2 regions of the Streptomyces sp. NPDC000410 genome follow, and region 2 is predicted to be linked to the other one. Evidence: predicted binding sites of a transcription regulator. Region 2 holds the regulator's gene; the other holds the start of a gene.
What was found. Region 2 encodes HrcA, which represses chaperone genes, less so after heat shock. Its sites were predicted from a motif close to TTNGCACTCNGNNNNNCNGAGTGCNAA; they were not measured.

Region 1 (18,274 bases), on a different contig from region 2:
TTTGCGGAGGGAGAGGCGCTGGACCTTGTGGTCCGGGCCCTTGCGCAGCACCAGCGTGGCACGTCCGCGGGTCGGCGCTACGTTCTCCAGCAGATTGACGCCGTTGATCGTGCGCCACATCGTGCGGGCATAGTCGAGTGCCTCCTCCTCGGACACCTGCGTGTACTTCCGGAAGTACGAGGAGGGGTCCTGGAACGCCGTCTCGCGCAGCTTGCGGAACCGGTTGAGGTACCAGCGCTCGATGTCCTCGGGGCGCGCGTCGACGTACACGGAGAAGTCGAAGTAGTCGGCGAGACCGACCCGCGTCCTGCCGTCCTTGCCGGGCAGGGCGGGCTGGAGGACGTTGAGGCCCTCGACGATGAGGATGTCGGGGCGGCGGACGGTGAGCCGCTCGCCGGGCACGATGTCGTAGATCAGGTGCGAGTAGACGGGGGCGGTGACCTCGTCCTTGCCCGCCTTGATGTCGGCGACGAAACGGGTCAGGGCGCGGCGGTCGTACGACTCGGGGAAACCTTTCCGCGACATCAGGCCGCGGTCCGTGAGCTCCTTCATCGGGTAGAGGAACCCGTCGGTGGTCACGAGTTCGACGCGCGGGTGCTCGGGCCAGCGGGCGAGCAGGGCCTGGAGGAGCCGGGCGACGGTGGACTTGCCGACGGCGACGGAGCCCGCGACGCCTATCACGAAGGGCGTACCGCGCTGGGTGCCATGGCCGTTGCCGGCGTCGCCGAGGAAGGTGTTGAGGGCACCGCGGAGATTGGCGGTGGCACCGACGTACAGATTGAGCAGCCGGGACAGCGGCAGGTAGATGTCCCGTACCTCGTCGAGGTCGATGACGTCACCCAGTCCGCGCAACCGCTCGACCTCGGCGGCGGTGAGGGGCAGCGGGGTCTTGTCGCGCAGCGCGCTCCACTCGTCGCGCGTGAGGTCGACATAGGGGGACGTCTCTGTCCGGTCGGGCCTGCGGCTTCGTGGCGGCGAAGTGATCACATGCTCATTGTCGGGGCAGGGCGGGGGGAACGCGGCGTGGTATCGCTCACGCCCGTAGGCTGCGGCCATGTGCGGAATCGTAGGTTACGTCGGCGGACAGTCGGCGCTCGATGTGGTCATCGCGGGCCTCAAACGGCTCGAATACAGGGGTTACGACTCTGCCGGAGTCGCCGTCCTCGCCGATGGCGGGCTGGCCGCGGCCAAGAAGGCGGGCAAGCTCCTCAACCTGGAGAAAGAGCTGGTCGACAGGCCGCTGCCGACCGGTTCGACGGGCATCGGGCACACCCGGTGGGCCACCCACGGCGCTCCGACGGACGCGAACGCGCATCCGCATCTGGACAACGCGGGCCGGGTCGCCGTCGTCCACAACGGGATCATCGAGAACTTCGCGGCACTGCGCGCCGAACTGACCGACCGCGGTCACACGCTGGAGTCCGAGACGGACACCGAGGTCGTCTCCCATCTGCTCGCCGAGTCGTTCTCGTCCTGCGGCGAGCTGGCGGAGGCGATACGGCTGGTGTGCCGTCGGCTGGAGGGCGCGTTCACCCTGGTGGCGGTGCACGCCGACGATCCGGAACTGGTGGTGGGCGCGCGGCGCAATTCGCCGCTGGTGGTGGGAGTCGGCGACGGCGAGGCCTTCCTGGCGTCCGACGTGGCCGCGTTCATCGCCCACACGCGCGACGCGATCGAACTGGGGCAGGACCAGGTCGTCGAGCTGCGCCGCGACGGCGTCACGGTGACGGACTTCGACGGCGCGCCCGCCGAGGTCCGCTCGTACCACGTGGACTGGGACGCGTCGGCCGCCGAGAAGGGCGGCTACGACTACTTCATGCTCAAGGAGATCGCCGAGCAGCCGAAGGCGGTCGCCGACACGCTGCTCGGCCGGATCGACGCGGCCGGGTCGCTGACGCTCGATGAACTGCGCATCCCGGACGCGGTGCTGAGGGAAGCGCAGAAGGTCGTGATCGTGGCGTGCGGGACGGCGTTCCACGCCGGGCTGATCGCCAAGTACGCCATCGAGCACTGGACGCGCATCCCGTGCGAGGTGGAGCTGGCGAGCGAGTTCCGCTACCGGGACCCGATCCTGGACCACCGGACGCTGGTGATCGCGATCTCGCAGTCCGGCGAGACCATGGACACCCTGATGGCGCTGCGGCACGCCCGCGAGCAGGGGGCGAGGGTACTGGCCATCTGCAACACCAACGGGTCGACGATCCCCCGGGAGTCGGACGCGGTGCTGTACACGCACGCGGGCCCGGAGGTCGCCGTCGCGTCGACCAAGGCGTTCCTGACCCAGCTGGTGGCCTGCTACCTGGTGGCGCTGTACCTCGGGCAGGTGCGCGGCACCAAGTGGGGCGACGAGATCCAGGCCGTCATCAGGGACCTCGCGCAGATCGCCGGCGAGGTGGAGCGGGTCCTGGAGACGATGGAGCCGGTACGGGAGCTGGCCCGGTCGCTGGCGGGCAAGAACACCGTGCTGTTCCTCGGGCGGCACGTGGGCTACCCGGTCGCCCTGGAGGGCGCGCTGAAGCTCAAGGAGCTCGCGTACATGCACGCCGAGGGCTTCGCGGCGGGTGAGCTCAAGCACGGGCCGATCGCGCTGATCGAGGAGGACCTGCCGGTGGTGGTGGTCGTGCCGTCGGCGCGGAGCCGGTCCGTCCTGCACGACAAGATCGTGTCGAACATCCAGGAGATCCGGGCACGCGGTGCGCGGACGATCGTGATCGCGGAGGAGGGCGACGAGGCGGTCGCGCCGTACGCGGACCATCTGATCCGCATCCCGGCGACGCCCGCGCTGCTCCAGCCGCTGGTCGCGACGGTGCCGCTGCAGGTGTTCGCGTGCGAGCTCGCCACGGCGCGCGGCAACGAGGTCGACCAGCCGCGCAACCTCGCGAAGTCGGTCACCGTCGAATGATCATCGGGGTGGGCATCGACGTCGCCGAGATCGACCGCTTCGGGGAGTCGCTGCGGCGCACACCGGCCCTGGCGGACCGGCTGTTTCTCGCGAGCGAGCTGTTCCTGCGCAGCGGGGAGCGCAGAGGGGTCGCCTCGCTGGCGGCCCGCTTCGCCGCGAAGGAGGCCGTGGCGAAGGCGCTGGGCGCCCCGGCGGGCCTGCACTGGACGGACTGCGAGGTCTACGTCGAGCCCTCGGGCCAACCGCGCCTGCGGGTGACCGGCACGGTGGCGGCACGCGCGACGGAGCTCGGGGTCCGCTCCTGGCACGTCTCCCTGAGCCACGACGCGGGAATCGCCTCGGCGGTGGTGATCGCGGAGGGGTGACCGAGGGGGTTTGTGCCCACCCGTTCCGCTGGGGCGGAACGGGTGGGCACAAACCACCCACCGGGCCGCAGTCGGGTACGTACCCCTGGTGGCTCCGAGCCGGGCCAGGCGCGCCGGATCGGGGTGCCCCGGCCCGGGTGGGCAGGCAGACTGCGGGCATGCGGATTGCCTACAGCGTGGAGACCGTACGGGCCGCCGAGGCCGAGCTGATGGCGCGGCTGCCCGACGGCGCCCTCATGCAACGCGCCGCCGCCGGGCTCGCCGCCGCCTGCGCGGGGCTGCTCGGGCGGGTGTACGGGGCCCGGGTCGTGCTGCTCGTGGGCAGCGGGGACAACGGCGGCGACGCGCTGTACGCGGGGGCGCGGCTGGCCCGCAGGGGCGCCGGGGTCGCCGCCGTCCTGCTCACCCCGGGGCGGGCGCACGAGGGCGGCCTCGCCGCGCTGCGCAAAGCCGGCGGCCGGGTCGCCGAGGACCCGTACGAGGTGCTGGCCGCGGCCGACCTGGTGCTGGACGGCATCACCGGGATCGGCGGCCACGGCGGGCTGCGCCCCGAGGCCGTGCCCGTCGCCCGCGCGGCACACGGCTCGAACGCGGTGGTCGTCGCCGTGGACCTGCCGAGCGGGATCGAGGCCGACACCGGGGAGGTGGCCGGGGAGGCGATGCGGGCCGATGCGACGGTCACGTTCGGCGCGTACAAGCCGGGCCTGCTGATCGACCCCGCCAAGGAGTACGCGGGCGCGCTCCGCCTCGTCGGCATCGGGCTGGAGCCGTACCTCCCGTCCGTGCCCGACCTGGAGGCCCTGCAACACGCGGACGTGGCCCACCTGCTGCCCGTGCCCGCCGCGGAGAGCGACAAGTACCGACGCGGTGTGGTCGGCGTCATCGCCGGCTCCACCCGCTACCCGGGCGCCGCCGTGCTCGCCGTGGCGGGCGCGCTGCGCGGCGGCGCCGGCGCCGTGCGGTACGTCGGCCCCGGCGCGGACGCCGTGATCGCCGCCTTCCCGGAGGCCCTGGTGCACGGCTGGCCGCCGTCGAAGGCGGGCCGGGTGCAGGCCTGGGTCGTCGGCCCGGGTCTCGGCGACAGCCCCGGCGTGGGCGAGGTGCTGGACTCCGACGTTCCGGTGCTGGTCGACGCGGACGGGTTGCGCGGCCTCGACCCGGACCAGGTCCGGGCCCGCACCGCGCCGACCCTGCTCACCCCGCACGCGGGCGAGGCGGCCGCGCTGCTCGGCGTGGCCCGCGAGGAGGTGGAGGGCGCGCGGCTGACCTCCGTACGGACGCTGGCCGCGAAGTACGGCGCGACCGTGCTGCTCAAGGGCTCCACGACCCTCGTGGCCGATCCGGACCCGCGCCGCGCGGTCCGGGTGAACCCGACGGGCACGTCGTGGCTCGCCACCGCCGGCAGCGGCGACGTCCTGTCCGGGCTGGCGGGCTCCCTGCTCGCGGCGGGCCTGGCACCGTTCGACGCCGCGTCGGTGGCCGCGTACCTGCACGGACTCGCCGCCCGGCTGACCTCCCGCGACGCCCCGGTGTCGGCCCAGGACGTGGCCGCGGCGATCCCCCGGGCGTGGCGCGACACGACGACGCCCTGATCGACGACCGGACCCCGCCGCACCCGCCCTGCCCCGGCACGACGGCCTGCCGGGCTCACGTACCCCGGAACCGCACCGCACCCCGCCGCGTCGTCGTCGGTGGCCTGGGGGCAGGCGGGTGACCAGGGGCGCTCGTGGTCCTCGCCACACGAACTATGTCGTAGGGCTCTGAGAGACTGACCGCGATGACTCTGAACGCACACTTCCGGGCACGCGCCGAGATCGACCTCGCCGCGCTGCGCTCCAACGTCCGCGCACTGCGCGCGCGGGCGCCTGGTTCCGCGGTGATGGCCGTGGTGAAGTCGGACGCGTACGGGCACGGGATGGTGCCCTGTGCCCGCGCCGCGCTCGACGCGGGTGCGACCTGGCTCGGCACCGCGACCCCGGAGGAGGCCCTCGCGCTGCGCGCGGCCGGCGTCGGCGGCCGGGTGATGTGCTGGCTGTGGACGCCCGGCGGACCCTGGCGCGAGGGCATCGAGGCCGGCCTGGACATGTCGGTCAGCGGCCTGTGGGCGCTGCGCGAGGTGACCGCCGCGGCGAAGGAGGCGGGCCGCCCCGCCCGTATCCAGCTCAAGGCCGACACCGGCCTCGGCCGCAACGGCTGCCAGCCCGCCGACTGGGCCGGACTGGTCGCCGAGGCCCGCGCCGCCGAGGAGGCGGGCACGGTGAAGGTGACCGGCCTCTGGTCGCACTTCGCGTGCGCGGACGAGCCCGGCCACCCGTCCATCGCGCTCCAGCTGGCCGCCTTCAAGGACCTGGTGGCGTACGCCGAGAAGGAGGGCATCGAGCCCGAGGTCCGGCACATAGCCAACTCCCCGGCCACCCTCACCCTCCCCGAGACCCATTTCGATCTCGTACGGCCGGGCATCGCCGTGTACGGGGTCTCACCGAGCCCGGAGCTCGGCACACCCGCTTCCTTCGGGCTGCGTCCGGTGATGACGCTCAAGGCGTCCGTGGCACTGGTCAAGCAGGTCCCGGCGGGCCACGGCGTGAGCTACGGACACCACTACGTCACGCCGGACGAGACGACCCTCGGCCTGGTCCCGGTCGGTTACGCGGACGGCATTCCGCGGCACGCCTCCGGCCGTGGCCCGGTGCTGGTCGGCGGCGCGTGGCGGCGGGTGGCGGGCCGGGTCGCCATGGACCAGTTCGTGGTCGACCTCGGCCCCGACGGCGGCGCGGTCGCGGAGGGTTCGGAGGCGGTGCTGTTCGGCGCCGGAGACCGGGGCGAGCCGACCGCACAGGACTGGGCCGAGGCGGCGGACACGATCGCGTACGAGATCGTGACCCGGATCGGGACGCGCGTCCCCCGCGTCCACCTCAATGATCTGCATGACCTCCATGACGGCGATGAGCGACCGGACGACGACGACCCGGACGACCACTAGGAGAGCGGCACGGTGAGCGAGAGCAGCGCGGGGGACGTGGCGGCGGCGGTGTCGAACGCCGCCACGGGCGGCTGGCGCAGGGCGGGCTTCGCCGGCGCGGCCATAGGGGTGATCGCCGCCGGTGCGGCGGCGGGCGTGGCGATAGAGCGGCTCACCGTGGGCCGCGGCATGCGGCAGAAGGCCCGGCTCGCGCTGGACGCCTCCGGTCCCTACGGCTCGCTGCGCGGCACACCGGGCCGGGCCGTCGCCGACGACGGGACGGCCCTCTACTACGAGACCGACGAGGTCGACCCGGAGACGGGCGGCGCCGCGCCGCGCAGGCGCCGGCTGTTCGGCCGCAAGTCACCCGCGCCGGTCACCGTGGTCTTCAGCCACGGCTACTGCCTCAGCCAGGACTCCTGGCACTTCCAGCGGGCCGCGCTGCGCGGTCTCGTCCGTACCGTCCACTGGGACCAGCGCAGCCACGGCCGCTCGGGCCGCGGCGCCGCCCAGTCCGGCCCTGACGGGGTGCCGGTCTCCATCGACCGGCTCGGCCGCGACCTCAAGGCGGTCATCGACGCGGCCGCGCCCGAGGGCCCGCTCGTGCTGGTGGGCCATTCGATGGGCGGCATGACGGTGATGGCGCTGGCCGCCGCGTATCCGGAGCTGATCCGTGAGCGGGTCGTCGGCGTGGCCTTCGTCGGTACGTCGGCGGGCGGGCTCGGCGAGGTGAACTACGGCCTGCCGGTGGCGGGGGTGAACGTGGTGCGCCGCGTGCTGCCGGGGGTGCTGAAGGCGCTCGGCTCGCAGGCCGAGCTGGTCGAGCGGGGCCGCAGGGCGACGGCCGATCTGTTCGCGGGCCTGATCAAGCGCTATTCGTTCAGCTCGAAGGACGTGGACCCGGCGGTGGCCCGGTTCGCCGAGCGGATGATCGAGGGCACCCCGATCGACGTGGTCGCGGAGTTCTACCCGGCGTTCGCCGAGCACGACAAGGCCGCCGCGCTGGAGGTCTTCCTGGAGGTCCCGGTGCTGGCCCTGGCCGGTGACCGGGACCTGGTGACGCCCAGCTCGCACAGTGAGGCGATCGCGGATCTGCTCCCCGACGCGGAGCTGGTCATCGTGCCGGACGCCGGGCATCTGGTGATGCTGGAGCACCCCGAAACGGTCACAGACCGGCTGGCCGATCTGCTGGCGCGTGTCGGGGTGCTCCTACCGTGCGGCTAACGTTGGCACGTGTGACTCCGTCCACCGCTGACGCGGCGGACTTCCAACCCATCCGGGTTGCGGTCCAGCCCGAACCGGCCTCCGAAAAGGCGAGAAAAAGCTAGCACGGCGCTTGGCGCCGGCGCAGCGAATGGGAAACCCATGGAAGCAACTCACAGCCCGGCCGCCGAGGCCGCCCTCACCCTCACGTCCCCGGACCAGATGCAGGAGCTGGGCCGCAGAATCGCGAAGCTGCTGCGCCCCGGCGATCTGGTGATGCTCACCGGCGAGCTCGGCGCCGGGAAGACGACGCTGACGCGCGGGCTCGGCGAGGGCCTGGGCGTGCGCGGGGCCGTCACCTCCCCGACGTTCGTCATCGCCCGGGTGCACCCCTCGCTGGTGGGCGGCCCGGCCCTGGTGCACGTGGACGCGTACCGGCTGGGCGGCGGGCTCGACGAGATGGAGGACCTGGACCTCGACGTCTCGCTGCCGGAGTCGGTGGTGGTCGTGGAGTGGGGCGACGGCAAGGTCGAGGACCTGTCCGACGACCGGCTGCATGTGGTGATCCACCGGGTCGTCGGCAACACGGACGACGAGCAGCGGCAGGTCACGCTGCGCGGTGTCGGCGCCCGCTGGGCGACCGCCGAGCTCGCCGGACTCATGGCCTGACCGACGGTCCGTGCCTGTGCCCGTGCCTGTGAGCGGGATCGGTTCCGTGCCGGTCCGTGCCTGTGCCTGTGAGCGGGATCGGTTCCGTGCCGGTCCGTGTCCGTGCCTGTGAGCGGGATCGGTTCCGTGCCGGTCCGTGTCCGTGCCTGTGAGCGGGATCGGTTCCGTGCCGGTCCGTGCCTGCGCCTGTGCCGCTGCCCGTGAGCGGATCGGTTCCGGGCCTGTCCGGAGCCGAACCGGTGTCGGTTCCGCGTCGGTTCAGGGGCGGTTTCGAGTCGGTTCAGGGCCGATCAGGGCTCGTTCCGGCATTGTTCCGACAAGCCGTCGGCAAAATGTTGCGCGCGCCGCTTCCGGCGTGGTCACATGGATAGCACGACCTGGTTAGGTCTACCTAACCACGCCTGCCCCCGGAGCCCAGGAGGCATCCATGTCGGCGTCCCAGCGTGAAGAGCAGCCCCAGTCGAGGCCGCGCCCGCGGCACCGGGCCCCGTCGCCGTCGGCGTTCTCGATGCGGGATCTGCTGGCGTCGTGCGCGGCGGCCAGCGAGGTCTCCACCCCGCCGCGCGAGCGCGATCCGGGCACGGGGGAGTGTGAGGAGAAGCGGCGCGACGCCGCGTAGCCCGTACGAGGGACGTCACATCCCCGAGCGGATGCCCGTACGGGGACCCCTTACGGAACCCTTTACGGCACGACGATGATCTTCGAGCCGACCGTCGCGAACGTCCACATCGCGTTGCCGTCCGCGCGCTTCATCCGCACGCCGCCCGTCCTGCCGTCCGGATCCGGGCTCGACATCGAACCGTCCACCGCGGCGCTGAACCCGATGGTCACGTTGTCGACGTTCGCGAACCGTACGACGTGTTCGATCCGCACCCCGTCCGACCCCTGGATGCTGCCGCTGCGCGAGGTCACGTCGTACCGGCCGGGCGGCGGGCTGATCGGGCTCGGCATGACCAGGAAGGTCCGCGTCGACCGCCCGTGCGCGTCCACCAGCCAGACCCGCCGCTCACTCAGCGAGTAGACGACCCGCATCCCCCCGCCGGAGTTCGCCGGCACGGTCAGCGGGTGCTCGCGCGGGTGCTTCTCGGCGGCGGGCAGGGTCGCGGGCGAGGTCGCGGCGGCCGGGTTCCTGAGGCCCGCGGGGACGTTCGCCGAGGCCTGGTAGGCGAGGAACCCGATCACGGCGATGGCCGTGGCGGCGAGCGCGGCCACGGGTCCCGAGCTGCTCCGTGCCACCTTTGCACCCCTTTCGCACGCGCGAACCTGGGCCGACGGTAGCAGCAGGAGACGGGCGGGACGGGGCGCCGTGCCCCCCGCGCCGGGGCCGTAGGCTGTTTGCGTGCTCTTGCTCGCCGTTGATACCGCCACTCCCGCCGTCACCGTCGCCCTTCACGACGGCACCTCCGTCGTCGCCGAGGCCACCTCGACCGACGCCCGCCGGCACGGGGAGCTGCTGCTGCCCGCCGTCGACCGCGTCCTCGCCGAGGCCGGGCTGAAACTCGACGCCGTCACGGACCTCGTCGTCGGCATCGGCCCCGGCCCGTACACAGGTCTGCGGGTCGGTCTCGTGACCGCGGCGACGTTCGGCTCGGCGCTCGGCGTCCCGGTCCACGGCCTGTGCACGCTCGACGGCCTCGCCTACGCGTCGGGTCTCGACGGGCCGTTCGTGGTGGCGACGGACGCGCGCCGCAAGGAGGTCTACTGGGCGCGCTACGACGACAGCCGTACGCGCGTGGGCGAGCCGGCCGTCGACCGCCCCGCCGAGATCGCCGAGCAGGTCGCCGGTCTCCCGGCGGTCGGTGCCGGAGCGCTGCTCTACCCCGAGGTCTTCCCCGACGCCCGCGGCCCCGAGCACCAGTCGGCCGCCGCGCTCGCCGCGCTCGCCGCCGAGAAACTGGCCGCCGGCGAGGAACTGCCCGCGCCCAGGCCGCTGTATCTGCGCCGCCCGGACGCCCAGGTCCCGAAGAACTACAAGGTGGTCACACCGAAGTGAGTACTGCCGTGCTGCGCGAGATGCGGTGGTGGGACATCGAGCCGGTGCTGGAGCTGGAGCACGAGCTGTTCCCGGAGGACGCCTGGTCGCCCGGGATGTTCTGGTCCGAGCTGGCGCACGCCCGGGGCCCGCGCGCCACCCGCCGCTACGTGGTCGCGGTGACCCCCGCCGAGAGCGGCGCCGCCGCGGGGCGCGGCGGCGGCCGGATCGTCGGGTACGCGGGTCTCGCGGCGGCCGGCGGACTCGGCGACGTACAGACCATCGCCGTCGCGCGCGAGCACTGGGGCACCGGACTCGGCGCCCGGCTGCTGACCGATCTGCTCCAGCACGCCACCCGCTTCGAATGCGAGGAGGTGCTTCTGGAGGTGCGCGTCGACAACACCCGCGCCCAGAAGCTGTACGAGCGTTTCGGCTTCGAACCCATCGGCTTCCGGCGCGGTTACTACCAGCCCGGCAACATCGACGCCCTCGTCATGCGACTGCACGTTCACGACGACGTACACGTACAAGGATCTGAGAACCATGGCTGACGAACCCCTCGTGCTCGGCATCGAGACGTCCTGCGACGAGACGGGCGTCGGCATCGTCCGCGGTACGACCCTGCTCGCCGACGCGATCGCCTCCAGCGTCGACGAGCACGCGCGCTTCGGCGGGGTCGTGCCGGAGGTCGCCTCGCGCGCCCACCTGGAGGCGATGGTCCCCACCATCGAGCGCGCCCTGAAGGACGCCGGGGTGAGCGCCCGCGACCTCGACGGCGTCGCGGTGACGGCCGGCCCGGGGCTCGCCGGCGCGCTGCTGGTGGGGGTCTCGGCGGCGAAGGCGTACGCGTACGCGCTGGGCAAGCCGCTGTACGGGGTGAACCACCTGGCCTCGCACATCTGCGTCGACCAGCTGGAGCACGGCCCGCTGCCCGAGCCGACGATGGCGCTGCTGGTCTCCGGCGGCCACTCCTCGCTGCTGCTCGCGCCCGACATCACCAACGACGTGCGGCCGATGGGCGCGACGATCGACGACGCGGCGGGCGAGGCCTTCGACAAGATCGCGCGCGTGCTGAACCTGGGCTTCCCCGGCGGCCCGGTGATCGACCGGCTGGCGAAGGAGGGCGACCCCTCGGCGATCGCGTTCCCGCGCGGGCTGAGCGGTTCGCGCGACCCGGCGTACGACTTCTCCTTCTCCGGGCTGAAGACGGCTGTGGCCCGCTGGATCGAGGCCAAGCGCAACGCGGGCGAGGAGGTGCCCGTACGGGACGTCGCGGCGTCCTTCCAGGAGGCCGTGGTGGACGTGCTGACCCGTAAGGCCGTACGGGCCTGCAAGGACGAGGGCGTCGACCACCTGATGATCGGCGGCGGCGTCGCGGCGAACTCGCGGCTGCGCGCGCTCGCCCAGGAGCGCTGCGAGCGGGCCGGGATCCGGCTGCGCGTCCCGCGTCCGAAGCTGTGCACCGACAACGGGGCGATGGTCGCGGCGCTCGGCGCGGAGATGGTGGCCCGCAACCGCCCGGCCTCGGACTGGGACCTGTCGGCGGACTCCTCGCTGCCGGTGACGGACCCGCACGTGCCCGGAGCCGCCCATGGCCATGACCATGTCCACGAGGTCAGCAAGGACAACCTTTACTCATGACCGTCGTCACGCTGATGTGGGAGGCGCGGGCGGTCCAGGGCCGGGGCGCCGAACTCCTGGAGTGGGCGCGGGCGCAGGAACTCGCGCGTGAGCCCGTACGGCGCGAGATCTTCCGCGCGCCGGGGGACCGGGTGCTGGTGCTGACCTGGTGGGACGCCGCGTACGACGCGGAACTGCCGGAGCTGCCGGAGCCGGACGCGGACCTGATCACGCGTCCGGTGCACCGCTGGCGCTTCGAGTCCCTCGGCCCGTAGCCGGCCGTACGCAACCTCGGACGTCTGTTCGCCGTCAAGCAGGGCGGATCCCTTGCGGATCGCTCGACGGCGTACGGACATGAGGTGCAGGGGTGGACAGACGGATCGCGGGAGCGGCGCTTGCGGGCGCCGCCCTTCTCGTATCGGGGCTCATATCGGGCTGTACGACGGAGCCGTCGGCGGCCGCGGACCGGGCCGCCCCCTCGGCGTCCGCCCCGGCGCCGGAGCGGCGCGACGATGCCGGCGGCGCGGCGGCGGCCAGGGAAGCCGCCTTCCACGCGTGGGGCCTCCCGCCGCTCGCCGAACCGCCCGCCCCGCCCGCGAAGAAGCCCCTCGGGGCCGGGGGTGCGCAGGTGCCGGTGATCAGCGAGATCCCCACCAAGGAGAAGATCGTCTTCCTGACGTTCGACGACGGGGCGGAGAAGGACCCCGAGTTCGTCAAGATGATGCGGGAGCTGAAGGTCCCCTTCTCGATGTTCCTGACCGACTCCGCGATCAACACGGACTACGACTACTTCACCTCCCTCCAGCAGCTCGGCAACGGCGTCCACAACCACACGCTGACCCACCCGAACCTGCGCACCCTCGGCCCCGAGGCGCAGAAGCGCGAGATCTGCGGCCAGCAGGACAAGCTGGGGCAGCGCTACGGCACCACGCCGCGCCTCTTCCGGCCGCCGTACGGCAACTGGAACGAGGACACCCGCGCCGCCGCCAAGGCCTGCGGAGTCGAGGCGATCGTGTTGTGGCGGGAGTCCATGCAGATCGAGAACATGCAGTACCAGCGCGCGGACAAGAAGCTGCACCCCGGCGACATCGTCCTCGCCCACTTCCGCGGCCAGGACGAGCTCAAGGGCCGGACCATGACCGAGATGACGGCGAACCTGCTGCGCAAGATCCAGGAGCAGGGCTTCACGGTGGCGCGCCTGGAGGACTACCTCTGAGGGCCGGCTGCTCCCGGACACCGCATTGCGACGGCCATCGTGGTGCCGCCGAACCGGCCCTGAAACAGCGGCGATAGCCTCGTACGCATGTCCCGACGCAACCCTCTGCCACCGCCTCCGCCCCCCGAGGAAATACGCGCCTGGCCCGACCGCGAGGCCCTGATCGCCGACCGTGCCGCGGTGCTCGGCGGCCTCACCAGACGGCTGCTCGGGGTGCCGCGCCTGATGCTGTTCCTGCTGGTGGTCGCGGGATTCCAGCTGGGCTGGGGGATCGTGGGGGCAGGGCTGGTGGCGGGCGGTCCGGACGACGGGCTGACCTTCATCTTCGCGTGGATGTTCGGCACCATCGCCGCGGTGCTTCTCGTCCCGCTCGTCGTCCTCGCCGGCTTCGCCGTCCGGCGCGACATCAGGGTGCGCCGACTGCTCGGCCAGTGGGCCGCCCTGACCCGCGATCCGGCCGGCGACGCCCGCTTCCGCGAGCCCGCGCGCAGCCTGAGCTGGCTGCTGGTGTCGTTCCTGCTCGGCCTGCTGGGCCTGTGGCTCTCCTTCGCGGTCCCGGCGGGCGCCCGGCCCGGCAGCTCCACGTACGGCGAGGTCGTGTACGGCATGGGGGTGGGCGTCATCTTCTGGCTGGCGGGGCTGTACGGCGTCACGAAGGCGGTGGCGCACTACCGTTGGGCGGTCCGCCTGACGAGCCCCGTCCCGCCGTCGGCCACGCCCGGGGGCGCGCACCGCTGACGGTCCGTCGCCGGAGTCAGCCGGCCGGCCGGCCGATCAGCATCGTCGGCGCGCCCGCCACCCGGGTCAGGAACACCGTCGCGGCGTTCGGGCCGCTCGGCTTCACCTTGCGGCGGACCTCCTCCGGTTCGACCGCCGAGCCGCGCTTCTTCACCGTCAGATGGCCGACCTGGCGCTCGCGCAGCAGGGCCTTGAGCCGCTTCAGGTTGAAGGGCAGCTCGTCGGTGATCTCGTAGGCGGTGGCGTACGGCGTCGGGCGCAGTTCGTCGGCCGTGATGTACGCGATCGTCTCGTCGATCAGTCCGCCGTCGAGGTCCTCGGCGGCCTCAGCCACCAGATGGGCGCGGATGACGGCGCCGTCGGGCTCGTACAGGAAGCGGCCGACCTTGCGGACCGCCGGGTCGGGCAGGCCGCGGCCGGTGAGGCCCGCGCCGGCGGGCAGGAGGGTCGCGCGGCGGGCGCCGGTGCCGGTGCCGAACCAGAGCACCGCCTCCTTCACGTCCCCGTGGTCCGAGATCCACTCGGCCTCGGCGGCCTCGGGGACCGCCTCGTGCGGGATGCCGGGGGCGACCTTGAGCGCGGCGTACCGGGCCGTGCGCGCCGCCCCGATCGCCCAGGACAGCGGCGGGGAGTACGCCTCGGGGTCGAAGATCCGGCCGCGTCCGCCCCGGCGGGCCGGGTCGACGAAGAGCGCGTCGTACCCGGAGGTGTCGACGTCGGCGACGTCCGCGCAGCGGACCTCGACGAGCCCGTCGAGTCCGAGGGCCGCCGCGTTCGCGCGGGCGACCTCGGCGGTGAGCGGGTCGCGGTCCACCGCCAGGACGGAGATGCCGGCGCGGGCGAGCGCGATCGCGTCCCCGCCGTTGCCGCAGCACAGGTCGGCCACGCTGCGGACGCCCAGTTCCGTGAACCGTGCGGCGCGGTACGCGGCGACGGAGGCGCGCGTCGACTGCTCGACCCCGTTCGGGGTGAAGTACATGCGGTACGCGTCCTCGGCGCCGAACTTCGCCACCGCCCGCTGCCGCAGCCGCGCCTGCCCGAGCGCCGCCGAGACCAGCTCGGCCGGGTGCTCGCGGCGCAGCCGGGTGGCGAGGGCCAGCTCCTGGGCCGGGTCGTGGTCGCGCAGCTCGGCGAGCAGCGCTTGGCCCTCGTCGCCGAGCAGGGGGCCGAGGAAAACGAAATCGGTCACCCGGCCCATTGTGGGCCAGCAGGGGGATGGTGCGCGCCGGGCGGTGGTGTCGGGCCCTCGCGGGGGAGCGGCGCTGACAGGATGCGGCGCCATGCAGCTAGTACGACAAAAAGGAAAAATGACCATTGGGTGGCGAGGGCGGTGCGTGGTGTTCTCCGCCCTGATCGTCGCCGCGGCCGGCTCGGGCTGTGCGACCGAAAGACCACCCGGACCCGCTCCCGGCCACGGCGGCCCCCTCCCGGCCGGGCCCCCGAGGCCCGCCCCCGGTCAGCCGCAGGCTGTCGGCCCGGCCGGTGCGCTCTCCGCGTATGTGGAACGTACGAAGAGGGCCAGGGCCGCCCGCGACGCGACGGCCAGGCGCTGGGGGCTGAAGAAGACCCCGCTGCCCGCACCGCCGCCGCCGGAGGAGAAGCCGAGGATCACCACGCGCAAGGGCTTCGAGATCACGGGCGGCCACGGCGGGCTCCCGCCGGTCTTCACCACCGTCCCGACCAAGGAGAAGATCGTCTTCCTGACGATCGACGACGGGGTCGAGAAGGATCCCGAGTTCGTGAAGATGATGCGGCAGCTGAAGATCCCCTACAGCGCCTTCCTCAGCGACTACGTCGTACGCGACGACTACGAGTACTTCGAGAAGATGCAGGACCGCGGCGTCGCCCTGCACAACCACACCCTCAACCACCGCTATCTGCGCGGGCTTTCGTACGAGGAGCAGAAGGAGGAGATCTGCGGGCAGCAGGACAGGATCGAGAAGCGCTTCGGGGAGCGTCCCTCGCTCTTCCGTCCGCCGTACGGCGCCTACGACAAGGACACGCTGAAGGCGGCGCAGTCCTGCGGGGTGAAGGCCGTGCCGCTGTGGGCGGCGGAGGCGTTCCCCGACCGCATGGAGTGGCGGGAGGTGGACAAGGACTTGCATCCCGGCGACATCATCCTCACGCATTTCCGGGGCAAGAAGGAGTGGAAGGGGTCCATGGAGGACATGATCCGCAACGTCATGAAGGTCGTGACCGACAAGGGGTACGCGGTCGCGCGGCTGGAGGACTACGTCCCGTAGGCCGAGCGGGGCCGGACGGGTCGAGCGGGGCCGGGCGGGGCCGGGCGAGGTCGAACGTGGGTACGCGCGAGACGCCGCGCCGCGCAGTGAATTGGCACTCCGCTTGACCGAGTGCTAATCGCGGTCATAGTCTCGGCCCTGGCACTCACCACTGGAGAGTGCCAACACAGCGACGGGCAGGTCCGGCACCCGCGACGACGGATCGACCTGGTCGCCACCTCAGACAAGCAAACCCCGTGAGATCTCCGAAGGGGGAGGTCGGATCGTGACGACCACCAGCTCCAAGGTTGCCATCAAGCCGCTCGAGGACCGCATTGTGGTCCAGCCGCTCGACGCCGAGCAGACCACGGCCTCTGGCCTGGTCATTCCGGACACTGCCAAGGAGAAGCCCCAGGAGGGCGTCGTCCTGGCCGTGGGCCCGGGCCGCTTCGAGAACGGCGAGCGCCTGCCGCTCGACGTCAAGACCGGCGATGTCGTGCTCTACAGCAAGTACGGCGGCACCGAGGTGAAGTACAACGGCGAGGAGTACCTCGTCCTCTCGGCCCGCGACGTGCTCGCGATCGTCGAGAAGTAGGTCGAGAAGTAAGACGCGCGTAGGACGGGGCCGGGGGTCTTCCCTCCAGACGCTCCGTACCGCAGCACATTGCTTTTGATCAGCGCCCCGGGCCCCGCGTATCGCCGGGCGCCCGGGGCGCTTTTCGTTCACCCAGTTTTCCGAGAGGGCTGAATCGCTCCCATGGCGAAGATCCTGAAGTTCGACGAGGACGCCCGTCGCGCCCTTGAGCGCGGCGTCAACAAGCTTGCCGACACGGTGAAGGTGACGATCGGCCCCAAGGGCCGCAACGTCGTGATCGACAAGAAGTTCGGTGCCCCCACCATCACCAACGACGGTGTCACGATCGCCCGCGAGGTCGAGATCGAGGACCCGTACGAGAACCTCGGCGCCCAGCTGGTGAAGGAGGTGGCGACCAAGACCAACGACATCGCTGGTGACGGCACCACCACCGCCACCGTGCTCGCCCAGGCCCTGGTCCGCGAGGGTCTGCGCAACGTCGCCGCCGGTGCCTCCCCGGCCGCCCTGAAGAAGGGCATCGACGCCGCGGTCAAGGCCGTCTCCGACGAGCTGATCGCCACCGCGCGTCCGATCGAGGAGAAGTCCGACATCGCCGCCGTCGCCGCGCTGTCCGCCCAGGACCAGCAGGTCGGCGAGCTCATCGCCGAGGCGATGGACAAGGTCGGCAAGGACGGCGTCATCACCGTCGAGGAGTCCAACACCTTCGGCCTGGAGCTCGACTTCACCGAGGGCATGGCCTTCGACAAGGGCTACCTGTCCCCGTACATGGTGACCGACCAGGAGCGTATGGAGGCCGTCCTCGACGACCCGTACATCCTGATCAACCAGGGCAAGATCTCCTCCATCCAGGACCTGCTGCCGCTGCTGGAGAAGGTCATCCAGGCGGGTGGCTCCAAGCCGCTGCTGATCATCGCCGAGGACGTCGAGGGCGAGGCCCTCTCCACCCTCGTCGTCAACAAGATCCGCGGCACCTTCAACGCGGTCGCGGTCAAGGCCCCCGGCTTCGGTGACCGCCGCAAGGCGATGCTCCAGGACATGGCCACCCTCACCGGTGCCACCGTCATCGCCGAGGAGGTCGGCCTCAAGCTCGACCAGGCCGGTCTGGACGTGCTCGGCTCCGCCCGCCGCGTCACCGTCACCAAGGACGACACGACGATCGTCGACGGCGGCGGCAAGAGCGAGGACGTGGCCGGCCGCGTCAACCAGATCAAGGCCGAGATCGAGACCACCGACTCCGACTGGGACCGCGAGAAGCTCCAGGAGCGCCTCGCGAAGCTGGCCGGCGGCGTGTGCGTGATCAAGGTCGGCGCCGCCACCGAGGTGGAGCTGAAGGAGAAGAAGCACCGTCTGGAGGACGCCATCTCCGCGACCCGCGCCGCGGTCGAGGAGGGCATCGTCTCCGGTGGTGGCTCCGCGCTGGTCCACGCCGTCAAGGTGCTCGAGGGCAACCTCGGCAAGGAGGGCGACGAGGCCACCGGTGTCGCCGTCGTCCGCCGCGCCGCCGTCGAGCCGCTGCGCTGGATCGCCGAGAACGCCGGCCTCGAGGGCTACGTCATCACCTCCAAGGTGGCGGAGCTGGAGAAGGGCAACGGCTTCAACGCCGCGACCGGCGAGTACGGCGACCTGGTGAAGGCCGGCGTCATCGACCCGGTCAAGGTCACGCGCTCCGCGCTGGAGAACGCCGCGTCGATCGCCTCCCTGCTGCTCACCACCGAGACCCTCGTGGTGGAGAAGAAGGAAGAGGAGTCGGCGGACGCGGGCCACGGCCACGGCCACGGTCACTCCCACTGAGCCCCACCGCTCAGGGCTTGCT
Region 2 (10,796 bases):
GCCGCGGCCGTACCAGCACGTCCGCGGCCTGTGCGGCGTCGCCGGACGCCACACCGTGGCGGATGGCGTCGTCGCGCAGCACGTCCCGGTCCCGTACGAGCAGCTGGTCGACGCCCACCGCGCCGTACACCCGTACCGCCGAGAACGCCGCCGTGCCGAAGACGTGGTCGAAGTGGGGGTGGCTGAGCGCGATATGGGTCACACGCCGGCCCCCGAGGAGGGACTCGACCTGGGTGCGGATCTCGGCGCCCTCGCGGAGCGTCGCGCCCGTGTCGTACAACAGCACCGAGTCGTCCCCGACCACCACGCCGACCGTCGCGTCCCAGACGGGAAGGCGCCGCCGGCCCACTCCGTCGGCGAGGCGCTCCCACCCGAAGTCTTCCCAAGCGACGTCCATACGGCGACGCTATACCGGGCGAATACGGGGCGACCAGCGGAGTCTCGTGGACATCACAGCCAGGTACCGTGTCCGGTCGCCCTTGCTCGTGGTGTACCTCCCCGCCGTACACTGACCGGGGGAATGCTGGCACTCAGACGTAACGAGTGCCAGGGGACCAGGGACCAGGGACCGACCGAGCAGCCGACGAATCGCAGCTGGAGGTGTGCGCGATGCTCAGCGAACGCAGACTCGAGGTGTTGCGCGCCATCGTCCAGGACTATGTCGGGACGGAGGAGCCCGTCGGCTCCAAGGCGCTCACCGAGCGGCACAAGCTGGGTGTCTCGCCGGCCACCGTGCGTAACGACATGGCGGTGCTGGAGGAGGAAGGGTTCATCGCCCAGCCCCACACCAGCGCCGGGCGGATCCCGACCGACAAGGGCTACCGCCTGTTCGTGGACAAGCTCGCGGGGGTCAAACCGCTGTCGTCGCCCGAGCGGCGCGCGATCCAGAACTTCCTGGACGGCGCCGTCGACCTCGACGACGTGGTCGCCCGTACGGTACGGCTGCTCGCCCAGCTGACCCGCCAGGTGGCGGTCGTCCAGTACCCCTCGCTGACCCGCTCGACCGTGCGGCACGTGGAGCTGCTGTCCCTCGCGCCCGCGCGGCTGATGCTGGTGCTGATCACGGACACCGGCCGGGTCGAGCAGCGGCACGTGGACTGCCCGGCCCCGTTCGGCGAGACCTCGCTGGCGGATCTGCGGGCCCGGCTGAACAGCCGGGTGGTCGGCCGCCGCTTCACGGACGTCCCGCAGCTGGTACAGGATCTTCCCGAGTCGTTCGAGCCGGACGACCGGGGCACGGTCTCCACGGTGCTTTCCACTCTGCTGGAAACGCTGGTCGAGGAGACCGAGGAGCGGCTGATGATCGGCGGCACCGCCAATCTGACGCGGTTCGGCCATGACTTCCCGCTGACCATCCGGCCCGTGCTGGAGGCACTGGAAGAACAGGTCGTGCTGCTGAAGCTGCTCGGCGAAGTGAAGGACTCGGGCATGACCGTACGGATCGGGCATGAGAACGCCTACGAGGGTCTCAACTCCACGTCCGTCGTCGCGGTCGGCTACGGTTCGGGCGACGAGGCAGTCGCCAAACTCGGCGTGGTCGGACCGACCCGCATGGACTACCCCGGAACGATGGGAGCGGTACGCGCAGTGGCACGTTACGTCGGACAGATCCTGGCGGAGTCGTAAGTGGCCACGGACTACTACGCCGTACTCGGCGTACGCCGCGACGCGTCCCAGGACGAGATCAAGAAGGCGTTCCGACGCCTCGCCCGGGAGCTCCACCCGGATGTGAATCCGGACCCGAAGACGCAGGAGCGCTTCAAGGAGATCAACGCCGCGTACGAGGTGCTGTCGGACCCGCAGAAGAAGCAGGTCTACGACCTCGGTGGTGACCCGCTGTCCGCCTCCGGCGGCGGTGGCGCGGGTGGCTTCGGCGCGGGTGGCTTCGGCAACTTCTCCGACATCATGGACGCGTTCTTCGGGACGGCGTCGCAGCGCGGGCCGCGCTCGCGGACGCGGCGCGGCCAGGACGCGATGATCCGCCTGGAGATCGACCTCAACGAGGCGGCCTTCGGGACGACGAAGGACATCCAGGTCGACACGGCCGTCGTCTGTACGACGTGTTCGGGTGAGGGTGCGGCGCCGGGGACGTCGGCGCAGACGTGTGACATGTGCCGGGGCCGTGGTGAGGTCTCGCAGGTCACCCGGTCCTTCCTGGGCCAGGTCATGACGTCCCGTCCGTGCCCCCAGTGCCAGGGCTTCGGGACCGTGGTCCCGACCCCGTGCCCGGAGTGCGCCGGTGACGGCCGGGTCCGCTCCCGTCGTACGCTCACGGTCAAGATCCCGGCCGGTGTCGACAACGGCACCCGGATCCAGCTCGCGGGCGAGGGCGAGGTCGGCCCGGGCGGCGGGCCCGCCGGTGATCTGTACGTGGAGATCCACGAGCTGCCGCACGCGGTGTTCCAGCGGCGCGGCGACGATCTGCACTGCACGGTGACGATCCCGATGACGGCGGGCGCGCTCGGCACGAAGGTGCCGCTGGAGACGCTCGACGGCATGGAGGAGATCGACATCCGTCCGGGCACCCAGTCGGGCCAGTCGATCCCGCTGCACGGGCGCGGCGTCACGCACCTGCGGGGCGGCGGCCGTGGCGATCTGATCGTCCACGTCGAGGTCCAGACGCCGTCGAAGCTGGATCCGGAGCAGGAGCGGTTGCTGCGGGAGCTGGCGAAGCTGCGGGGCGAGGAGCGGCCGATGGGGCAGTTCCAGCCGGGGCAGCAGGGGCTGTTCTCCCGCCTGAAGGACGCGTTCAACGGTAGGTGAGGGGAACCCCTTCACCTGGGCTCCCCCGGCGGGGGCCGTCCCACCGGGGCGGCCCCCGCCGCCGTTCGCGCGTGCGTTTCGCGCTGCGGGGGACCAGCTCACCCGCTCCGTGGGCCCCGGCCCCCGTTCGCGCGTGCGTTTCGCGCTGCGGGAGACCGGCCCACCCGCTCGGCGGGCCCCGGCCCCCGTGCTCGCATGCGCTTCGCGCCGCGCGTGAACTGCCGTACCCGATCCGGTGCCGGTCCTGGCCTTCGCCGGGTGGGTTCCGGCTCCGTGCCCGCGTGGGCTTCGTGCCGTGCGTAACCGTCCCCCGCCGGGTGGGTTCCGGCCCCGCGCTCGCGCGCGACCGGCGCACCCTCCCGTGGGCGTTCGTTCCTCGCGGCCGCGTACGGCCCGCGGGCGCCCAGAGGCGCGGTCCTTCGGCAGCGGGGCGGGAGCGGCGGCCGGATTCGGTCATAGCACGGGGACGTGGCACGATGCGGGCATGTCCTCCGCGCTGACCGATCTTTGTCGTTACCCGATCGTGCAGGCCCCCATGGCGGGTGGCGCTTCCTGTCCGCAGCTCGCCGCCGCCGTGTGCGAGGCCGGTGGGCTCGGGTTCCTGGCCGCGGGGTACAAGACCGCCGACGGCATGTACCAGGAGATCAAGCAGGTGCGCGGGCTCACCACCCGCCCCTTCGGCGTCAACCTCTTCATGCCGCAGCCGCACTACGCCGACCCCGCCGCCGTCGAGGTCTACCGCCACCAGCTCGCGGGCGAGGTGAACTGGTACGACACGTCCCTCGGTGACCCCGAGGCCGGCCGGGACGACGGCTACGAGGCCAAGCTGGCGATCCTGCGCGACGACCCCGTACCGGTCGTGTCGTTCACGTTCGGCTGCCCCACCCGGGACACCGTCGCCGCCCTCAAGCGTGCCGGAACGCTCACCGTCGTCACCGTCACCACGCCCGACGAGGCGCTGGCCGCCCAGCACGTGGGCGCCGACGCCGTATGCGTCCAGGGCATCGAGGCGGGCGGCCACCAGGGAACCCACCGCGACGACCCGGCCAACGACGGCACCGGGATCGGCCTGCTCTCCCTCATCACGCAGATCCGCGAGACCGTGCAGCTCCCGATCGTCGCCGCCGGCGGGCTCATGCGCGGCAGCCAGATCGCCGCCGCGCTGACCGCCGGAGCGGACGCCGCGCAGCTCGGCACCGCCTTCCTCGTCTGCCCGGAGTCCGGGGCGAACACCCTGCACAAGCAGGCCATGACGAACCCGCTGTTCACCAGGACCGAGCTGACCCGCGCCTTCTCCGGCCGCCCCGCCCGCGGGCTCGTCAACCGCTTCCTGCACGAGCACGGACCGTACGCCCCCGCCGCCTACCCCGAGGTCCACCACCTCACCTCCCCGCTGCGCAAGGCCGCCGCGGCGGCCGGGGACCCGCAGGGCATGGCCCTGTGGGCCGGGCAGGGGCACCGGCAGGCCCGCGAACTGCCCGCCGGGCAGCTCGTCGAGGTGCTCGCCGCCGAACTCGGCGCCGCGAGCGCCGCCCTCGCCCTGCGGACCGCCTCATGACCGCCCCCGTATTCGTCGTCGAGCACTTCGACGCGGGCTCCGGCGGCCGTTACGTACTCGACGGCCCGGAAGGACGGCACGCCGTCTCCGTGAAGCGGCTGCACTCCGGGGAGGACGTCGTCCTCACCGACGGCGCCGGCCGCTGGGCGGACTGCGTGGTCCTGGACACCGAGGGCAAGGACCGGCTGATCGTGCGGCTGGACTCGGTCCACGAGGAGCCAGTGGCAACGCCCCGCATCACCGTCGTACAGGCCCTCCCCAAGGGCGACCGCGGCGAAGTGGCCGTCGAGACCATGACGGAGACCGGCGTCGACGCCGTCGTGCCGTGGACCGCGTCCCGTTGCATCACGCAGTGGAAGGGCGACCGGGGCGCCAAGTCCCTCGCCAAGTGGCGGGCCACGGCGCGCGAGGCGGGCAAGCAGTCGCGCCGCGTGCGCTTCCCGGAGATCGCCGGGCCCATGACGACCAAGCAGGTCGTCCAGCTGCTCGCCGCCGCCGACTTCGCCGCCGTACTCCACGAGGAGGGCGCCGAGCCGCTCGCCACCGCCGAGCTCCCGGCCTCGGGCGAGATCGTGCTCGTGGTCGGGCCCGAAGGGGGTGTGTCCCCGGAGGAGTTGGCGGTGTTCGCCGAGGCGGGGGCGGGCCCGTACCGGCTGGGCCCGAGCGTGCTGCGCACCTCCACCGCCGGTACGGCCGCGACCGCGCTGCTCCTGGGGCGTACCGGCCGCTGGTCCTGACCCGGCCTCACCGCGGTGGTGGATCACCGGACCTGACCCGGCCTCGGAACCGGCCCGGCCGGGAACACGATCCGCAGCCGTACACCGTCGTCGGCGACCGGCCCGCGCCCCACGGTACGCACCTGACGCACCCCGATAGCATGCCCCTGACCGTACTGATCGCCGGAGTCGTGGAGGGTCTGGACCATGGCGGGAGAACCGCAGGCCGACTGCCTGTTCTGCAAGATCGTCGCGGGGGAGGTGCCCGCCACCGTCGTCCGTGAGACGGAGACGACCATCGCCTTCCGCGACATCAATCCGCAAGCACCGACCCATGTGCTCGTCGTCCCCAAGGCGCACTACCCGGACGCCGCCTCGCTCGCGGCCGCCGAGCCCACCGTCGCCGCCGACATACTGCGCGAGGCCGCCCAGGTCGCCGCGGACGACAAGGTCGACGCCACCGGCTTCCGCATCGTCTTCAACACCGGCAGCGGCGCCGGCCAGACCGTCTTCCACACCCACTGCCACGTCCTGGGCGGGCGCGGCTTCAACTGGCCGCCCGGATAGGCCCGGACGAGCACCGTGTCCGTACGAGAACTGGTCGTGCTCGGCACCGCCAGCCAGGTGCCCACCCGGCACCGCAACCACAACGGCTATCTGCTGCGCTGGGACGGCGAGGGCATCCTCTTCGACCCGGGCGAGGGAACCCAGCGGCAGATGCTGCGGGCCGGCGTCGCCGCGCACGACATCAACCGGATCTGCGTCACGCACTTCCACGGCGACCACTCCCTCGGCCTCGCCGGCGTGATCCAGCGGATCAACCTCGACCAGGTGCCCCACCCGGTCACCGCGCACTATCCGGCGAGCGGGCAGCGCTTCTTCGACCGGCTGCGGTACGCCACCGCCTACCGTGAGTCCGTGCCGCTGACCGAGGCCCCGGTCGCCGCACCCGGCGGAGTGCTGGCCGAGACCGGCGCGTACACCCTGGACGCCCGCGAGCTCTCGCACCCCGTCGAGTCCTTCGGCTACCGCCTCACCGAGCCCGACGGGCGGCGCATGCTGCCCGAGCGGCTGGCCGCGCACGGCATCAAGGGCCCCGACGTGGGCCGCATCCAGCGCGAGGGCGCGCTCGGCGGCGTCACCCTGGAGGACGTGAGCGAGGTGCGGCGCGGACAGCGGTTCGCGTTCGTCATGGACACCCGGCTGTGCGACGGGGCGTACGAGCTGGCGGAGGGCTGCGACATGCTCGTCATCGAGTCGACCTTCCTGGACGAGGACCACCGGCTGGCCACCGACCACGGCCATCTGACCGCCGGTCAGGCGGCGCGCGTGGCGCGGGACGCGGGCGTACGGCACCTCGTGCTGACACACTTCTCGCAGCGCTACAGCGAGCCGGAGGAGTTCGAGCGGCAGGCCAGGGCCGCGGGCTTCGAGGGTGAGCTCTCCGTGGCGCGGGACCTCGTCCGGGTCCCCGTCCCCAAACGCGAACTCTGAGCGAGCACCGATGGCACTCCCCAAAGCCGAACTGCACCTGCACATCGAGGGCACCCTCGAACCCGAACTCGCCTTCGCCCTCGCCGAGCGCAACGGCGTGTCGCTGCCCTACGCCGGCACCGAGGACCTCCGCACGGCGTACCTCTTCAGCGATCTGCAGTCCTTCCTCGACCTGTACTACGCGCTGATGGCGGTCCTGCGCACCGCCGACGACTTCACCGAGCTCGCCGACGCGTACCTCACGCGGGCGGCCGCCCAGGGCGTACGGCACGCCGAGATCTTCTTCGACCCGCAGGCGCACACCGCCCGCGGCGTCCCCATCGGCACGGTGATCGAGGGGCTCGCCCACGCGCTGGACCGCGGTGAGGAGCGGCACGGGGTCTCCACCCAGCTGATCATGTGCTTCCTGCGCGACGAGCCCGCCGAGTCGGCCATGGAGACCCTGGACGCCGCGAAGCCGTACCTCCACCACATCGCCGGGGTCGGCCTGGACTCGGCGGAGGCCGGCCACCCGCCCGCCGGGTTCCGCGAGGTGTACGCCGCCGCGGAGTCGCTCGGCCTGCGCAAGGTGGCGCACGCGGGGGAGGAGGGGCCGCCCGCCTACATCTGGGAGGCCCTCGACATCCTCGGCGTCGAGCGGATCGACCACGGCCTGCGCGCCCTGGAGGACCCCGAGCTGGTCGCCCGGCTGGTCCGCGACGCCGTCCCGCTCACCGTGTGCCCGCTGTCGAACGTGCGCCTGCGCGCCGTCGACACCCTGGAGGACCATCCCCTCCGCGCGATGATGGACGCCGGGCTGCTGGTGACCGTCAACTCCGACGACCCGGCGTACTTCGGCGGCTACGTCGGCGACACCTTCCACGCGGTGCGCGAGGCCCTGGCACTGAGCCAGGAGCAGCTGCGCGAACTCGCACGGAACTCCTTCCGCGCGTCCTTCCTCGACCACGACGAGCTCCGCCGCGAGCGTTACCTCGCCGAGGTGGATTCGTACGACTTCGACGCCGCCGGGTAACCGGATATCCGGATAGCGGGGGAAGGGTCAGGAGGCGAGGGCCTGGGGCGCCCTGTCCCGTACCGGCAGGGCGACCTCCGTGATCTCCCGCCGGGGCGCGGCGCCCAGCGCCACCGCCGTCATCGGGACCGCCACCAGCAGCAACAGCCCGCACAGCACGAGCCCCATCCCCGGATACCCGGCGTGCTCGGAGAGCAGACTCCCGGTCACCGGGCCGCAGGCCACGCCCAGCGACGACGCGGAGCCCACCAGCACCGCCCACCGTCCGCGCGGGTCCAGCGAGGCGGCGAGGCCGATCAGATACGACAGGACCACCGGGTAGAAGAGGTTCCACAGGATCTCGCCCACGCCGAACGACACCAGGCCCCGGGCCGACGAACTGACCACGATGCACCCGCCGATCAGCGCCGTACCCACGCCGATCGGCACCGCCCGCCCCAGCCGCGCTCCCAGCGCGCCCGCGCCGATGACGCCCGCGAGGCCCGCCCCGAGGCCCACCGCGAACACCGCGCCGACCGTGACCTCGCTCAACCCCGCCTGCACGGTGCCGATCCGGCCGCTGACACCCCACAGGGCGTTCTGCGCCATGGACCAGCACACCATCGCGGCCGCGAGCACGGCCCCCGCGCGCTGCCGGGGGAGGCGGGTCCGTGCCGCCGCCCGCACACCCACCCGGGTGCCGGATCCGTCGAGCAGCCCTGTCGCGGGCCACACCAGCACCGCCGCCGAGGCCAGTGCGGCGAACGGCAGCACGTGGCCGCCGCCGAGCCGTGGAATCGTCAGGTACAGCGCACCCGCCGTCGCCGACACCGCGAGCAGCCCGAGGGCCGACACCCGGTGCGGGTCGCGCTGCGCGGCGATTCCGGCCGCGGCGACCGCCGTGGCCGTACCGGAGCCGAGTCCGCCCACCGCCGCGCCCGCCACGACCAGCGGGACGGACGAGGTCAGCGCGGCGGTGCCGTAGCCCGTCAGGGCGAGCAGCAGGCCCAGCCGGGCGAGCCGGCGCGGCCCGTGCCGTTCGGTGAGCGAGGTGAGAGAGGTGAGCGAGGCGATGACGACGCCCGCACACGCCGAGCTCAGCAACAGGGCGGAGCCGACAAGTCCGGCCTGGGCGGGGGTGAGTCCGAGTCCGGAGGACAGCCGGCCGACGACGGTCGGCAGGAGGTACGCGGCGAGGTGGCCGGCGCCGAAGACGGCGACGAGGGGCCACGCGGCGCGCGGGCGCGAAGGCATGGGCGTTCCCGGGAAAGGGGGGCGAAAGAGGGGTGGAGCGCCCGGTGTTGCACGGGAACGCGGGCCAATTTGTATCAAGCGTGCCCGGGGCGGGAGAAGGTGGGATGGTGTGATGCGGACCACATTCAGTTTGTGCCGGGGTTTCAGGGGTAGGCGAGCTGCCTTCGCTTCGCACGCCGACCTGATCCGTACGGCGCCGTACAGCCTCGTGCAGCTCCGTACAGCGCCGTACAGCTCGGCACCGCGCAACCGGGAGCCACCGTGATCACGACCGACGGACCGCAGCAACACAACGCAGGCGTCGACCCGTTGGTCGCGCTGCGCGCCGACGGCGACCCGGAGTGCGATGTGTTCCTCACCGGCACGGTCTTCCTGGACATCATCTTCACCGGCCTCGACAGCGCCCCGGTCCGCGGCACCGAGTCCTGGGCCCGGGGCATGGGCTCCAGCCCCGGCGGTGTCGCCAACATGGCCACCGCGCTCGCCCGGCTGGGGCTGCGCACCTCGCTCGCCGCCGCCTTCGGCGACGACCACTACGGGGAGTACTGCTGGGACGCCCTGGCCCAGGGCGAGGGCATCGACCTGACGATGTCGCGGACCGTGCCCGGCTGGCACTCCCCGGTGACCGTGTCCATGGCGTACGAGGGCGAACGGACGATGATCACGCACGGGCACGAGGCGCCGCCGCCCGAGGGCAGCGTGCCCGCGTGCCCCCACCGGGCGCGCGCCGCCGTCGCGTCGCTGGCGCCGGGCCGCAGCGAGCAGTGGATCGCGGACCTCGCCGGGCGCGGCGCGCGGATCTTCGCCGACGTCGGCTGGGACGACTCCGGACGGTGGGACCTGTCCGCGCTGCCCGATCTCGGGCTCTGCGAGGCGTTCCTGCCCAACGCGCAGGAGGCGATGCGGTACACCGGCGCCGACTGCCCGCGCGCCGCGGCTCGGGCGCTGGCCGAGAAGGTGCCGGTCGCCGTCGTCACGCTCGGTTCGGAGGGCGCGTACGCCGTGGACGGCGCGACCGGGGAGACCGCGGAGGTGCCGGCGATCGAGGTGCGCGAGCTGGATCCGACCGGGGCGGGCGACGTCTTCGTGGCCGGGTTCGTCACCGGCACCCTCGCGGGGTGGCCGCTGGCGGACCGGCTCGCCTTCGCCGGGCTGACCGCGGCGCTGTCCGTGCAGGAGTTCGGCGGGTCGCTGTCCGCGCCGGGATGGGCGGAGGTGGCGGCGTGGTGGCAGCACGTCCAGGGCCGCCCCGACCAGGATCCGCACGCCCTGGCCCGTTACGCGTTCCTCGCCGGCCTGCTGCCCTCGCCGAGCCGCCCCTGGCCCCTGCCCCGCGCGGTCCCGACGATCGGCTTCGGCCGCGCGGGGTAGCCCGGACGGGGTCTGGGGGCGAAGCCCCCAGTTGTCGGGAGGGGGCGGGGCGGGGAGAGAAGCCCGCCCCACGCGCTCCGCGTATGGGCACCGGCACGGGCAAGCCCGTCACCGCCCGCGAAAACCCCTTCAGGACTGTCACCGCGGGGTCGTACGCTTGAGTTCCAGAGGTTGTCGAGCAGCGAGAACCCTGCAACGGGAGGTATGTGCAGGCCACAGAGCCGGCCCATGACTCAGACACCCACAGCCCAGACCCCGGCGCCGGGTCAGGCACGCGCCCAGTTCACCGTCCCCGCCAAGCATCCGATGGTGACCGTTCTCGGTTCGGGTGACGCACTGCTGCGCGTGATCGAGAAGGCCTTCCCGGCGGCCGACATCCACGTCCGGGGCAATGAAGTCAGCGCGGTCGGCGACGCGCGGGAAGTCGCCCTGATCCAGCGCCTGTTCGACGAGATGATGCTGGTGCTCCGCACCGGACAGCCGATGACGGAGGACGCAGTGGAACGCTCGATCGCCATGCTCAGGGCGAGCGAGAACGGTGAAGGACCGGACGAGACCCCGGCCGAGGTCCTCACGCAGAACATTCTCTCCAGCCGCGGGCGCACCATCCGCCCCAAGACCCTCAACCAGAAGCGTTACGTCGACGCCA

Region 1: groES (co-chaperone GroES) is a predicted target of HrcA. The motif match lies at 15,979-16,005, and genes of this name have one in related genera.

Annotation. Positions count from the first base shown of each region.
Region 1 is NZ_JBEPDM010000001.1:563,595-581,868, reverse strand. Features, by position in the region: gene coaA (type I pantothenate kinase) at 1-987, opposite strand, end outside; gene glmS (glutamine--fructose-6-phosphate transaminase (isomerizing)) at 1,055-2,902, shown strand; gene ABT342_RS02615 (holo-ACP synthase) at 2,899-3,267, shown strand; gene ABT342_RS02610 (NAD(P)H-hydrate dehydratase) at 3,426-4,859, shown strand; gene alr (alanine racemase) at 5,045-6,247, shown strand; gene ABT342_RS02600 (alpha/beta fold hydrolase) at 6,260-7,450, shown strand; gene tsaE (tRNA (adenosine(37)-N6)-threonylcarbamoyltransferase complex ATPase subunit type 1 TsaE) at 7,592-8,098, shown strand; gene ABT342_RS02590 (hypothetical protein) at 8,526-8,717, shown strand; gene ABT342_RS02585 (hypothetical protein) at 8,780-9,334, opposite strand; gene tsaB (tRNA (adenosine(37)-N6)-threonylcarbamoyltransferase complex dimerization subunit type 1 TsaB) at 9,438-10,091, shown strand; gene rimI (ribosomal protein S18-alanine N-acetyltransferase) at 10,088-10,621, shown strand; gene tsaD (tRNA (adenosine(37)-N6)-threonylcarbamoyltransferase complex transferase subunit TsaD) at 10,614-11,711, shown strand; gene ABT342_RS02565 (hypothetical protein) at 11,708-11,965, shown strand; gene ABT342_RS02560 (polysaccharide deacetylase family protein) at 12,058-12,906, shown strand; gene ABT342_RS02555 (hypothetical protein) at 12,994-13,644, shown strand; gene ABT342_RS02550 (THUMP-like domain-containing protein) at 13,661-14,842, opposite strand; gene ABT342_RS02545 (polysaccharide deacetylase family protein) at 14,952-15,887, shown strand; gene groES (co-chaperone GroES) at 16,153-16,461, shown strand; gene groL (chaperonin GroEL) at 16,624-18,252, shown strand.
Region 2 is NZ_JBEPDM010000002.1:334,100-344,895, forward strand. Features, by position in the region: gene ABT342_RS04825 (MBL fold metallo-hydrolase) at 1-397, opposite strand, end outside; gene hrcA (heat-inducible transcriptional repressor HrcA) at 610-1,626, shown strand; gene dnaJ (molecular chaperone DnaJ) at 1,627-2,763, shown strand; gene ABT342_RS04840 (nitronate monooxygenase) at 3,248-4,321, shown strand; gene ABT342_RS04845 (16S rRNA (uracil(1498)-N(3))-methyltransferase) at 4,318-5,058, shown strand; gene ABT342_RS04850 (histidine triad nucleotide-binding protein) at 5,245-5,604, shown strand; gene ABT342_RS04855 (ribonuclease Z) at 5,620-6,531, shown strand; gene ABT342_RS04860 (adenosine deaminase) at 6,542-7,543, shown strand; gene ABT342_RS04865 (MFS transporter) at 7,571-8,776, opposite strand; gene ABT342_RS04870 (carbohydrate kinase family protein) at 9,038-10,147, shown strand; gene ABT342_RS04875 (PhoH family protein) at 10,376-10,796, shown strand, end outside.